2 regions of the Streptomyces clavifer genome follow, and region 2 is predicted to be linked to the other one. Evidence: riboswitches for the same ligand, from Rfam matches in the RefSeq annotation. Region 2 holds a riboswitch; the other holds the start of a gene.

Region 1 (4,506 bases), 2.2 Mb from region 2:
GGTCTTCGATCTCGCGGTGCGCCGTCGAACTGCGGATGTCCTGCGGTAACCCTACGGCCTCGTGCATACCCATGAACACGGCGAGGCGATTCGTCCCGTTCCCTTCGGGTACGTCATGCTCTGCAGGTGATCGATTGGCGGGGAGTCGACTGGCGGGCGCGGGCCAGGGAACTGGGAGCGGCGACCGCACCGGGCGGCGCACCGGTCACCTACGGGCTCATCGCGCTGTGCTGCGTCGTCTTCCTGCTCAGCCCGCTCTCCGGTCTCGCCCCCGTCCGCGGCTCCGCCGACGCCCTGCTCGCCGCGCAGGCCGGGTACTTCGAGCGGTGGGGCGTGATCCCCGGTGAACTCCTGGACGGCTCCGCCCATGCGGCGCTCACGCCGCTGACCGCGCTCTTCGTGCACGGCAGCTGGCTGCACCTGCTCGGCAACATGCTCTTCCTGTACGTGTTCGGCGCGATGGCCGAGGAGCGCATGGGCCATGCCGAGTTCGCGTTCTTCTACGTCTGCTGCGGCTACTTCGCCCTGGTGGTCTACGCGGTCGCGCACTCCGAGTCCGACCAGACCCTGGTGGGCGCGTCGGGGGCGATCTCCGCGGTGCTCGGCGCGTTCCTCCGCCTCTTCCCCCGCACCCGGGTCACCAGCCTCTTCCCCTTCCTCTTCTTCCTGCCGCTGCGCTTCCCCGCCTGGATCGTGCTCGTGTTCTGGTTCGTCCTGCAGTGGCTCGCGGCCCGGGGCGCGGGCAGCGGGCCGGGCGTGGCCTACCTCGCCCATGTGGCGGGCTTCGCCACCGGGTTCCTCTACGCCCGGGTGCGCTTCCGGGGTGGGGTTAGGGTGAAGGCTCCAGCCACGGCCACCGAGGGAGAAAGCAAGCCGTGATCACCGCGATCGTGCTCATCAAAACCAGCGTGGACCGGATTCCCGAGATCGCCGAGGCCATCGCCGCGCTGGACAGCGTCAGCGAGGTCTTCTCGGTCACCGGCACGTACGACCTGATCGCCATGGTCCGGGTGGCCAAGCACGACGATCTGGCCGACGTCATCCCCGGCCGGATCAGCAAGATCCCGGGCGTCGAGGGCACCGACACCCACGTCGCCTTCCGTACGTACTCGCAGCACGACCTCGAGGCGGCCTTCGCCATCGGTCTCGACGCGTAGCACGGCGTACGGCTTCGGCCGGGGACGGGGAGCGCTGCTCCAGTCCCCGGCCGAAGCCGTACGCGGGCCCGTCAGACCTGTGCCGCACCCCGGTCCGGGACGCAGCGCCCGTCCTCCGTGCGGTAGGACCACCGCGCACCGGTGCGCACCAGTTCCCGGACCGCGCCGAGGAACCGCTCGATGTGCTCGTCCGGCGTACCGGCCCCGAAGCTCACCCGGATGGCGTTGAGCGACCGCTCCCCCGGCTCCGCCTCCGGCGCGCCGCACTCGCCCGGCTCCTGCGGCTCGCTGCCCAGCAGCGTCCGGACGAGGGGGTGGGCGCAGAACAGTCCGTCGCGCACCCCGATGCCGTACTCCGCGGAGAGCGCCGCGGCGAAGTGCGAGCTGTTCCAGCCCTCGACGACGAACGAGATGACGCCGACCCGCGGGGCGTCGTCGCCGAACAGGGAGAGCACCCGCACCTCGGGCACCCCCGCCAGCCCTTCGCGGACCCGGGTGACGAGCTGCTGCTCGCGCGCGACCAGCCGGTCGAACCCGGCCTCGGTCAGGGCCCTGCAGGCGGCGGCGATGGAGTAGACGCCGATGACGTTGGGCGATCCCGCCTCGTGCCGGGCGGGCGTGGTGTGCCACTCCACGTCCACGCCGCCGTCGGCGCGCCGGGCGACCTTGCGGGAGGCACCGCCCCCGGCGAGGTACGGCTCCGCGTCCCGCAGCCAGTCGGCCCGGCCCGCGAGGACGCCCGAGCCGAACGGCGCGTACAGCTTGTGGCCGGAGAAGGCGACCCAGTCGACGTCCAGATCCGCGATGTCCACCGGGTGGTGGGGCGCCAGCTGCGCCGCGTCGAGCACGATCCGCGCACCATGGGCGTGGGCCGCGGAGGTCAGCTCCTTGACCGGCCACAGCTCACCGGTCACGTTGGAAGCGCCGGTCACGCAGACGAGCGCCGGCCCGTGGGGGTCGCGGCCGGCCAGCGCACGCTCCAGCGTGGCGACGGCCTCCGCCGGGGTGCGCGGGGCGTCGAGGTACGTCACCCGGGCGTCGCGCCAGGGCAGCAGCGAGGCGTGGTGCTCGGTCTCGAACACGAAGACCTGGCAGTCGGCGGGCAGCGCGGACGCCAGCAGGTTGAGGGAGTCCGTCGTCGAACGGGTGAAGACCACCTGGTCCTCGGGCCGGCAGCCGAGGAAGTCCGCGACCGTCGTGCGGCTGCTCTCGAAGAGGTCGGTGGAGAGCTGCGAGAGGTACCCTGCGCCGCGGTGCACGCTGCCGTAGTACGGGGCGTAGGCGGCCACGTCGTCCCACACCCGCTGGAGGGCCGGGGCGCTCGCCGCGTAGTCGAGGGCGGCATAGGTGACATCGCCGCCGGTCACCAGCGGAACGGTGACATCTGCTCCCAGAACAGGCAGCGGGGCACAAATGGACTGGTCGAGGGCAGCGGTGGAGACAGACATGGCGAACTCCCGTAACAGGCAGGCGAAATCCTCGCGCCGGCGGTACGCGGCAGCACGGGGAAAGGAGAAGAAGGGTGTGCGGAGAAGGGCGAAGAGCCCTATCGCATTCGCTTGCTCACAAGAGGCTCCCTAGGGACCAGGACCCCGGGGGTTGGCATGCACAGATGCCGAGGGGCCCGCGCTTGCCGCAAGCCTCGCTGCCTGCGGCCTGGTCTTCACCCGGGGCACCCCGCCACGGACGGAGGGTTGCCGGACAGCGGGCCGGGGCCGTAGTCGCTGTCACTCATGACCTGCGCAGCATCTTGCCACACCTGCCCGTACGCGCAAGAGCGCAGTCCGCGATCCGGACTGCGCTCTGCTTCGCTTCGCACGCCTCGGGGTCCTTCTGCCCGGATCCGAACGGATCGCGGCACCGGCCCGGCCCCGGCGAAGGGCCTACGCGTTGCTGGCGGCCACCCATCGCTCCAGTGCGCGCTTGGCCGCACCCGAGTCGACCGACTCCGCGGCCCGCGCGATCCCGGCGGCGATCCGCTCGTTCAGCGTGCCCTCGCCCGGGTCGAGGGCGACCAGCGCGGCCGCCGAGTTGAGCAGGACCGCGTCGCGCACCGGACCGGTCTCCCCGTCCAGCAGCCGGCGGGCGACATCCGCGTTGTACGAGGCGTCGGCGCCGCGCAGCGCCTCGACCGGCACCAGCTCCAGGCCGACGTCGCGCGGGTCGAACGACTCCTCGCGCACGCCGCCGTCCCGGACGATCCAGACCCGGGAGGTCGCGGTGGTGGTCAGCTCGTCGAGACCGTCGTCGCCGCGGAAGACGAGTGCCGAGTTCCCCCGGTCGGCGAGCACGCCCGCGACGATGGGCGCCATCCTCAGGTCGGCGACCCCGACGGCCTGGGAACGCACCCGGGCCGGGTTGGTGAGCGGACCGAGGATGTTGAAGGTGGTCTGCGTGCCGAGCTCCTTGCGGGCCCTGGCCGCGTGCCGCAGGGCCGGGTGGAACTTCACGGCGAAGCAGAAGGTGATGCCGGCCTCCTCCGCGACCTCGACCACGCGCTCCGGCGCCAGTTCGAGGCTGACGCCGAGCTTCTCCAGGACGTCGGAGGCACCGCTCGCCGAGGAGGACGCGCGGTTTCCGTGTTTGACGACCTTGGCGCCGGTCCCCGCGATCACGATCGCCGACATGGTGGAGATGTTGACCGTCTTGGCCAGGTCGCCGCCGGTACCCACGATGTCGACGGTGCGGCCAGGCACGTGGATGGTCCGGGCGTGCGCGTACATGGCGTTCACGAGGCCCGTGACCTCGTCGACCGTCTCCCCCTTGGCCCGCAGCGCGACCGCGAACCCCGCGATCTGCACGTCGGTCGCCTCGCCGCTCATGATGCGGTCCATGGCCCACGCGGTGTCCTCGGCGGTCAGGTTCTCGCCGCGCAGGAGCGGGGTCAGCACGCCGGGCCAGGAACGGGCCGCCACGCCTTCGCCGCCGTCCTGGGTCGCCACGTTCATGGTCCGCTCCTGGGGTCCACAGCCGGTAAGGGAACGGTCCCCACCCTATCCAGCCCCGGGGGACAGCGAAGAGCCCCGTCCATCGAATGGACGGGGCTCCTGCTGTGGCGGTCAGCTGAGGTGATCAGTGGTGGCCGTGGCCGCTGGTGATCTCCTTGTACTCCTCGGCGGTGGGCTTGGCGATCTGGTTGTCCTCGCCGTAGTAGCCGCGGCTGAGCCTGGCCCGCAGCTTCTGCACTGCGGAGGGCTTGCGCTCGACACCGTTCTCGTCGACCGTCGGGCCGATCTCGAACGGCTTGTACTGCTCGTGCGCCGTGAGCGTGTGGAGCTGCCCCTGGCTGAGCGGCTCGTGGATCTCGACGAACTCACCGTGCGGCAGGCGCTTGATGGTGCCGGACTCG
Region 2 (4,506 bases):
GGCGCTCCTCCAGCAGCGCCCGGTAGGCGTGCATGCCGCGCACGATGTTCTTGGAGAGCTCCGTGCGGTCCACCCGCACGATCGTCTTCCGCCCGGCGCCCACCTGCCCCCGCAGCGTCTCCATCCGCTCGTCCACGTCCGCCTCGCGCGAGCGGCGGCGCAGGAAGTCCGCGTCGGCGCCCAGCCCGTGCACCCCGACCCGGGTGCGGCCGGTGCCGCCGAGGATCTCCGTACAGCAGCCGATGAACGCGTCCGCCCAGCGCCGGGTCAGGAAGGCCGCCCGGTCGGCGCCCAGGATGCCGCGCAGCAGCTGCTCGCCGATGTCGTCGGGCAGCAGCCGGAAGTAGTCGACGGGCGCCCACGGGGTGTGCGAGAAGTGCCCGATCCGCAGGTCGGGGCGGAGCTCGCGGAGGATGCCCGGGACGAGTGAGAGGTGGTAGTCCTGCACCAGGACCGCCGCGCCGACGCCGGCCTCCTCGGCGAGCGCCTCGGCGAAGGCCCGGTTGTAGGCCTCGAAGGAGGCCCACTGCCGGCGGAACTCCGCGTCGAAGACGGGCTCCACCGGCGTCTGGTAGATCATGTGGTGCACGAACCACAGCACCGAGTTCGCGATGCCGTTGTACGCGTCGGCGTGGACCCCGGCGTCGATGTCGAGCATCCGGACGCCGGGCTCGGAGACGCCGCGCCGGACCGCCTCGCGGTCGCCGTCGCCCAGGGCCGCGCACACCCACAGCTTGTCCTCGACGGCGCTGAGGCCGGACACGAGCCCGCCCCCGCCGCGTTTCGAGTCGAGCGAGCCGTCCTCACGCAGCGCGTACGACACCGGGCCGCGGTTGGAAGCGACGAGGACCTGGGCAGCGTGCTCGGAGACCATGTAACCGAACCTAGCCCGTCCGGGGACCCGCCAAACGTGACGCCGGCCGTCTTGCTACGCCGCGCGGCGGGACGCGTACTCCGCGACCTCCCGCATCGGCGGCCGTTCCTCCGTGTCCACCGCGTGGGTGCGCGGTACGAAGCCGTTCGCGCCCCGCTCGAACTGGGTGAGGGAGGGCCGCACCAGATGCCCACGGGACAGCCGCAGTTGCGCGGTGCGGTAGATCGCCGCGGCCATCCGGCCGAGCGCCTGCCCGTCCTGGTGGCGGTGCTTGCGTACGCCGACGTCGACCTGGGCCAGTGCGTCCAGGCCCACCGTGTGCAGGGCGTCGACGAGCAGACCCAGCTCCACTCCGTAACCGACCGGGAAGGGCAGCCGTTCCAGCAGGGAGCGGCGTACCGCGTACTCGCCGCCGAGCGGCTGGACGAAGCCGGCCAGCTGCGGCCAGTGCAGGTTGAGCAGCGGACGCGCCACCAGCTCGGTGACCCGGCCGCCCTGGCCCGCGGTGTCTCCCAGCGGCCGGTCGTACATGGCCTTGACGAAGTCCACCTCGGGGTCGGTCAGCAGCGGGCCGACGATCCCGGAGACGAAGTCGGCGGAGAAGTCCCTGAGGTCCGCGTCGATGAAGCAGACGATCTCCCCGCCGGTCACCAGCAGTGACCGCCACAGCACCTCGCCCTTGCCCGGGACGGCGGGCAGCGAGGGGAGGATTGCGTCCCGGTGCACGACGCGGGCGCCCGCCCGCCGGGCCACCTCGGCGGTGGCGTCGGTGGAACCGGAGTCGATCACGACCAGCTCGTCGACGAGCCGGACCTTCTCCATGAGCTCGCGCCTGATCTCCGCGACGATCGCGCCGACCGTCGCCTCCTCGTTCAGCGCGGGCAGCACGACACTCACGCTCGCACGGTGCGGATCCCTCGCCCGGGCGGCCGTGAGCCGGTCGAGCGGGCGGTCGGCGGCTGACCAGGAACGCCTGCTCAGCCAGCGTTCCACCTCTTCCAGCACGGTCGATACTCCCTGTATGTGATCCATCTCGCGGTGCGGACGACTATCTCCATCGCCCGGGGCTTCGGTTACAGTCTTGAACAACGCGGATGGCCCTCGCATGTCGGGGTCGGTCCGCGAATAAATGCCCGGATCCATGATCCGGTGCCACAGCGCTCATCCAGAGGGACTGAGGGAACGGCCCGTTGAAGTCCCGGCAACCCTCCTGCCGACCGCGAGGTCACGGTGGGGAAGGTGCCAATTCCGTCTTGTGGCGAAATACGTCGCGAGGAAGATGAGGAGAAAGGGCCTCCGCCATCATGGCCGTGCAGACAGTTGCAACAAACAACAATTCCTCCGCCGTGGACCTCGGTCCCGCCGTAGCGCTTTCCTGCCGCGAATGCAGCGAACGTTTCGAGCTCGGCCCCATTTTCGCCTGTGCGTCCTGTTTCGGGCCGCTCGAGGTGGCGTACGACCTGCCGAGCGGCTCGCCCGAAGAGCTGAAGAAGCGCATCGCCGAAGGCCCGGACAACATCTGGCGCTACGCGCCGCTGCTGCCGGTCCCCTCGGACGTCGCGGACAAGCCCAACATCAACCCCGGCTTCACGAAGCTGGTCAAGGCCGACAACCTCGCCCGTGAGCTGGGCGTCACCGGCGGCCTGTACGTCAAGGACGACTCCGGCAACCCGACGCACTCCTTCAAGGACCGCGTCGTCGCGATCGCCGTCGAGGCCGCCCGCGCCTTCGGATTCACCACCCTCTCCTGCTCCTCCACCGGCAACCTCGCCGGTGCGGTGGGTGCCGCCGCGGCCCGCGCCGGCTTCCGCTCCTGCGTGTTCATCCCGCACGACCTGGAGCAGGGCAAGGTCGTCATGGCCGCGGTGTACGGCGGTGAGCTGGTCGGCATCGAGGGCAATTACGACGACGTCAACCGCTTCTGCTCCGAGCTCATCGGAGACCCGCTCGGCGAGGGCTGGGGCTTCGTCAACGTCAACCTGCGGCCGTACTACGGCGAGGGTTCCAAGACCCTGGCGTACGAGATCTGCGAGCAGCTCGGCTGGCGGCTGCCCGACCAGCTCGTCATCCCGATCGCGTCCGGATCGCAGCTCACGAAGATCGACAAGGGCCTCCAGGAGCTGATCAAGCTCGGCCTGGTCGAGGACAGGCCGTACAAGATCTTCGGCGCGCAGGCCGAGGGCTGCTCCCCGGTCTCCGCCGCCTTCAAGGCCGGCCACGACGTCGTCCGGCCGCAGAAGCCGAACACGATCGCCAAGTCCCTCGCCATCGGGAACCCGGCCGACGGCCCGTACGTCCTGGACATCGCCCGGCGCACCGGCGGTGCCGTGGAGGACGTGAACGACGAGCAGGTCGTCGACGCGATCAAGCTGCTGGCCCGCACCGAGGGCATCTTCGCGGAGACCGCGGGCGGTGTGACGGTCGGCGTGACGCAGAAGCTGATCGAGGCCGGTCTGCTCGACCCGACGCTGACCACCGTCGTCCTGAACACCGGTGACGGGCTGAAGACGCTGGACGCCGTCGCCCCGACGACCGGCGTGGCGGCGACGATCCGGCCCAGCCTGGAGGCGTTCCGCGCCGCGGGCCTCGCCGCCGCCAACTGACCACCCGAGACCGAAGGAAGGCACCCACATGAGCGTCAAGGTCCGTATCCCCACCATTCTCCGCACCTACACGGGCGGTCAGGCCGAGGTCCCGGCGGAGGGCGCGATCCTCTCGGAGGTCATCGAGTCGCTGGAGAAGGACCACCCGGGCATCGCGGCCCGCGTCCTGGACGACCAGGGCAAGCTGCGCCGCTTCGTGAACGTGTACGTCAACGACGACGACGTGCGCTTCGAGGGCGGCCTGGAGGCCGCCACCCCGGACGGCGCCGGCATCTCGATCATTCCGGCCGTCGCCGGAGGCTGACCGCCGGGCGGGCCCGCGCCGGGCCGCTGACGGACGTGGGTCCGGCCGTCGTGTGCGAGGCAGGGGCCCGGGGTCCCGCCGGCTCCGTCGACTCCATCGGCTCCATTGCGTGAACATCATTGCCCCCTCCGCGAGAGAAGCGGAGGGGGCAATTCTGCAGGATTGAGCGGGGTACAGTTGGGGAAGCCCCCTCAGCTGCCCGCGCCGCCCGCATATGAGAATGCGCCCGGTCGCGATAAGAAGCAGCCAAAGTGCGTGAACCCCTTGAGGCATAAGTGGCCTTTGTCAGGCCCGACTTGCCCCGGAACATCCACGGTTCCCCCTATCCGGGCATTCGGCCATGCCCAGAATTCTCGTCCGATTGACCTGTTGCAGAGGGCAGTTGGGCGGATACATTCGGCCGCGGTCGACGCGTTCCGGCGCACGCCACCCTCTCCTGTCGGAGGGTGACTTCTGACCCGGGCCCGCGAAGTGCGGACCTGCGCAAGGGCCAGTAATAGGGGAGTAAGGCTATGGCTCAGGGCACCGTCAAGTGGTTCAACGCGGAGAAGGGGTACGGCTTCATCGCGGTCGACGGTGGTGCGGATGTCTTCGTCCACTACAGCGCGATCCAGATGGACGGATACCGCACCCTCGAAGAGGGTCAGCGAGTTGAATTCGAGATCTCGCAGGGCCAGAAGGGGCCGCAGGCGGACATGGTCAAGCTCGCCGTCGGCTGAGCTCGG

The links. Region 2 has a riboswitch for S-adenosylmethionine ahead of thrC (threonine synthase). Riboswitches for the same ligand answer to the same signal wherever they lie in the genome.
Region 1: it holds a riboswitch for S-adenosylmethionine, as region 2 does, so the genes downstream of both, OG927_RS08660 (aminotransferase class V-fold PLP-dependent enzyme) here and thrC (threonine synthase) in region 2, are expected to answer to the same signal.

What each region holds. Positions count from the first base shown of each region.
Region 1 is NZ_CP107793.1:2,022,873-2,027,378, forward strand. It holds gene OG927_RS08650 (rhomboid family intramembrane serine protease) at 127-879, shown strand; gene OG927_RS08655 (Lrp/AsnC family transcriptional regulator) at 876-1,157, shown strand; gene OG927_RS08660 (aminotransferase class V-fold PLP-dependent enzyme) at 1,229-2,605, opposite strand; SAM riboswitch class IV at 2,779-2,896, opposite strand; gene trpD (anthranilate phosphoribosyltransferase) at 3,041-4,105, opposite strand; gene qcrB (cytochrome bc1 complex cytochrome b subunit) at 4,230-4,506, opposite strand, start outside.
Region 2 is NZ_CP107793.1:4,206,568-4,211,073, forward strand. It holds gene OG927_RS18355 (alpha,alpha-trehalose-phosphate synthase (UDP-forming)) at 1-874, opposite strand, end outside; gene OG927_RS18360 (glucosyl-3-phosphoglycerate synthase) at 929-1,879, opposite strand; SAM riboswitch class I at 2,033-2,160, shown strand; gene thrC (threonine synthase) at 2,179-3,477, shown strand; gene OG927_RS18370 (MoaD/ThiS family protein) at 3,506-3,781, shown strand; gene OG927_RS18375 (cold-shock protein) at 4,294-4,500, shown strand.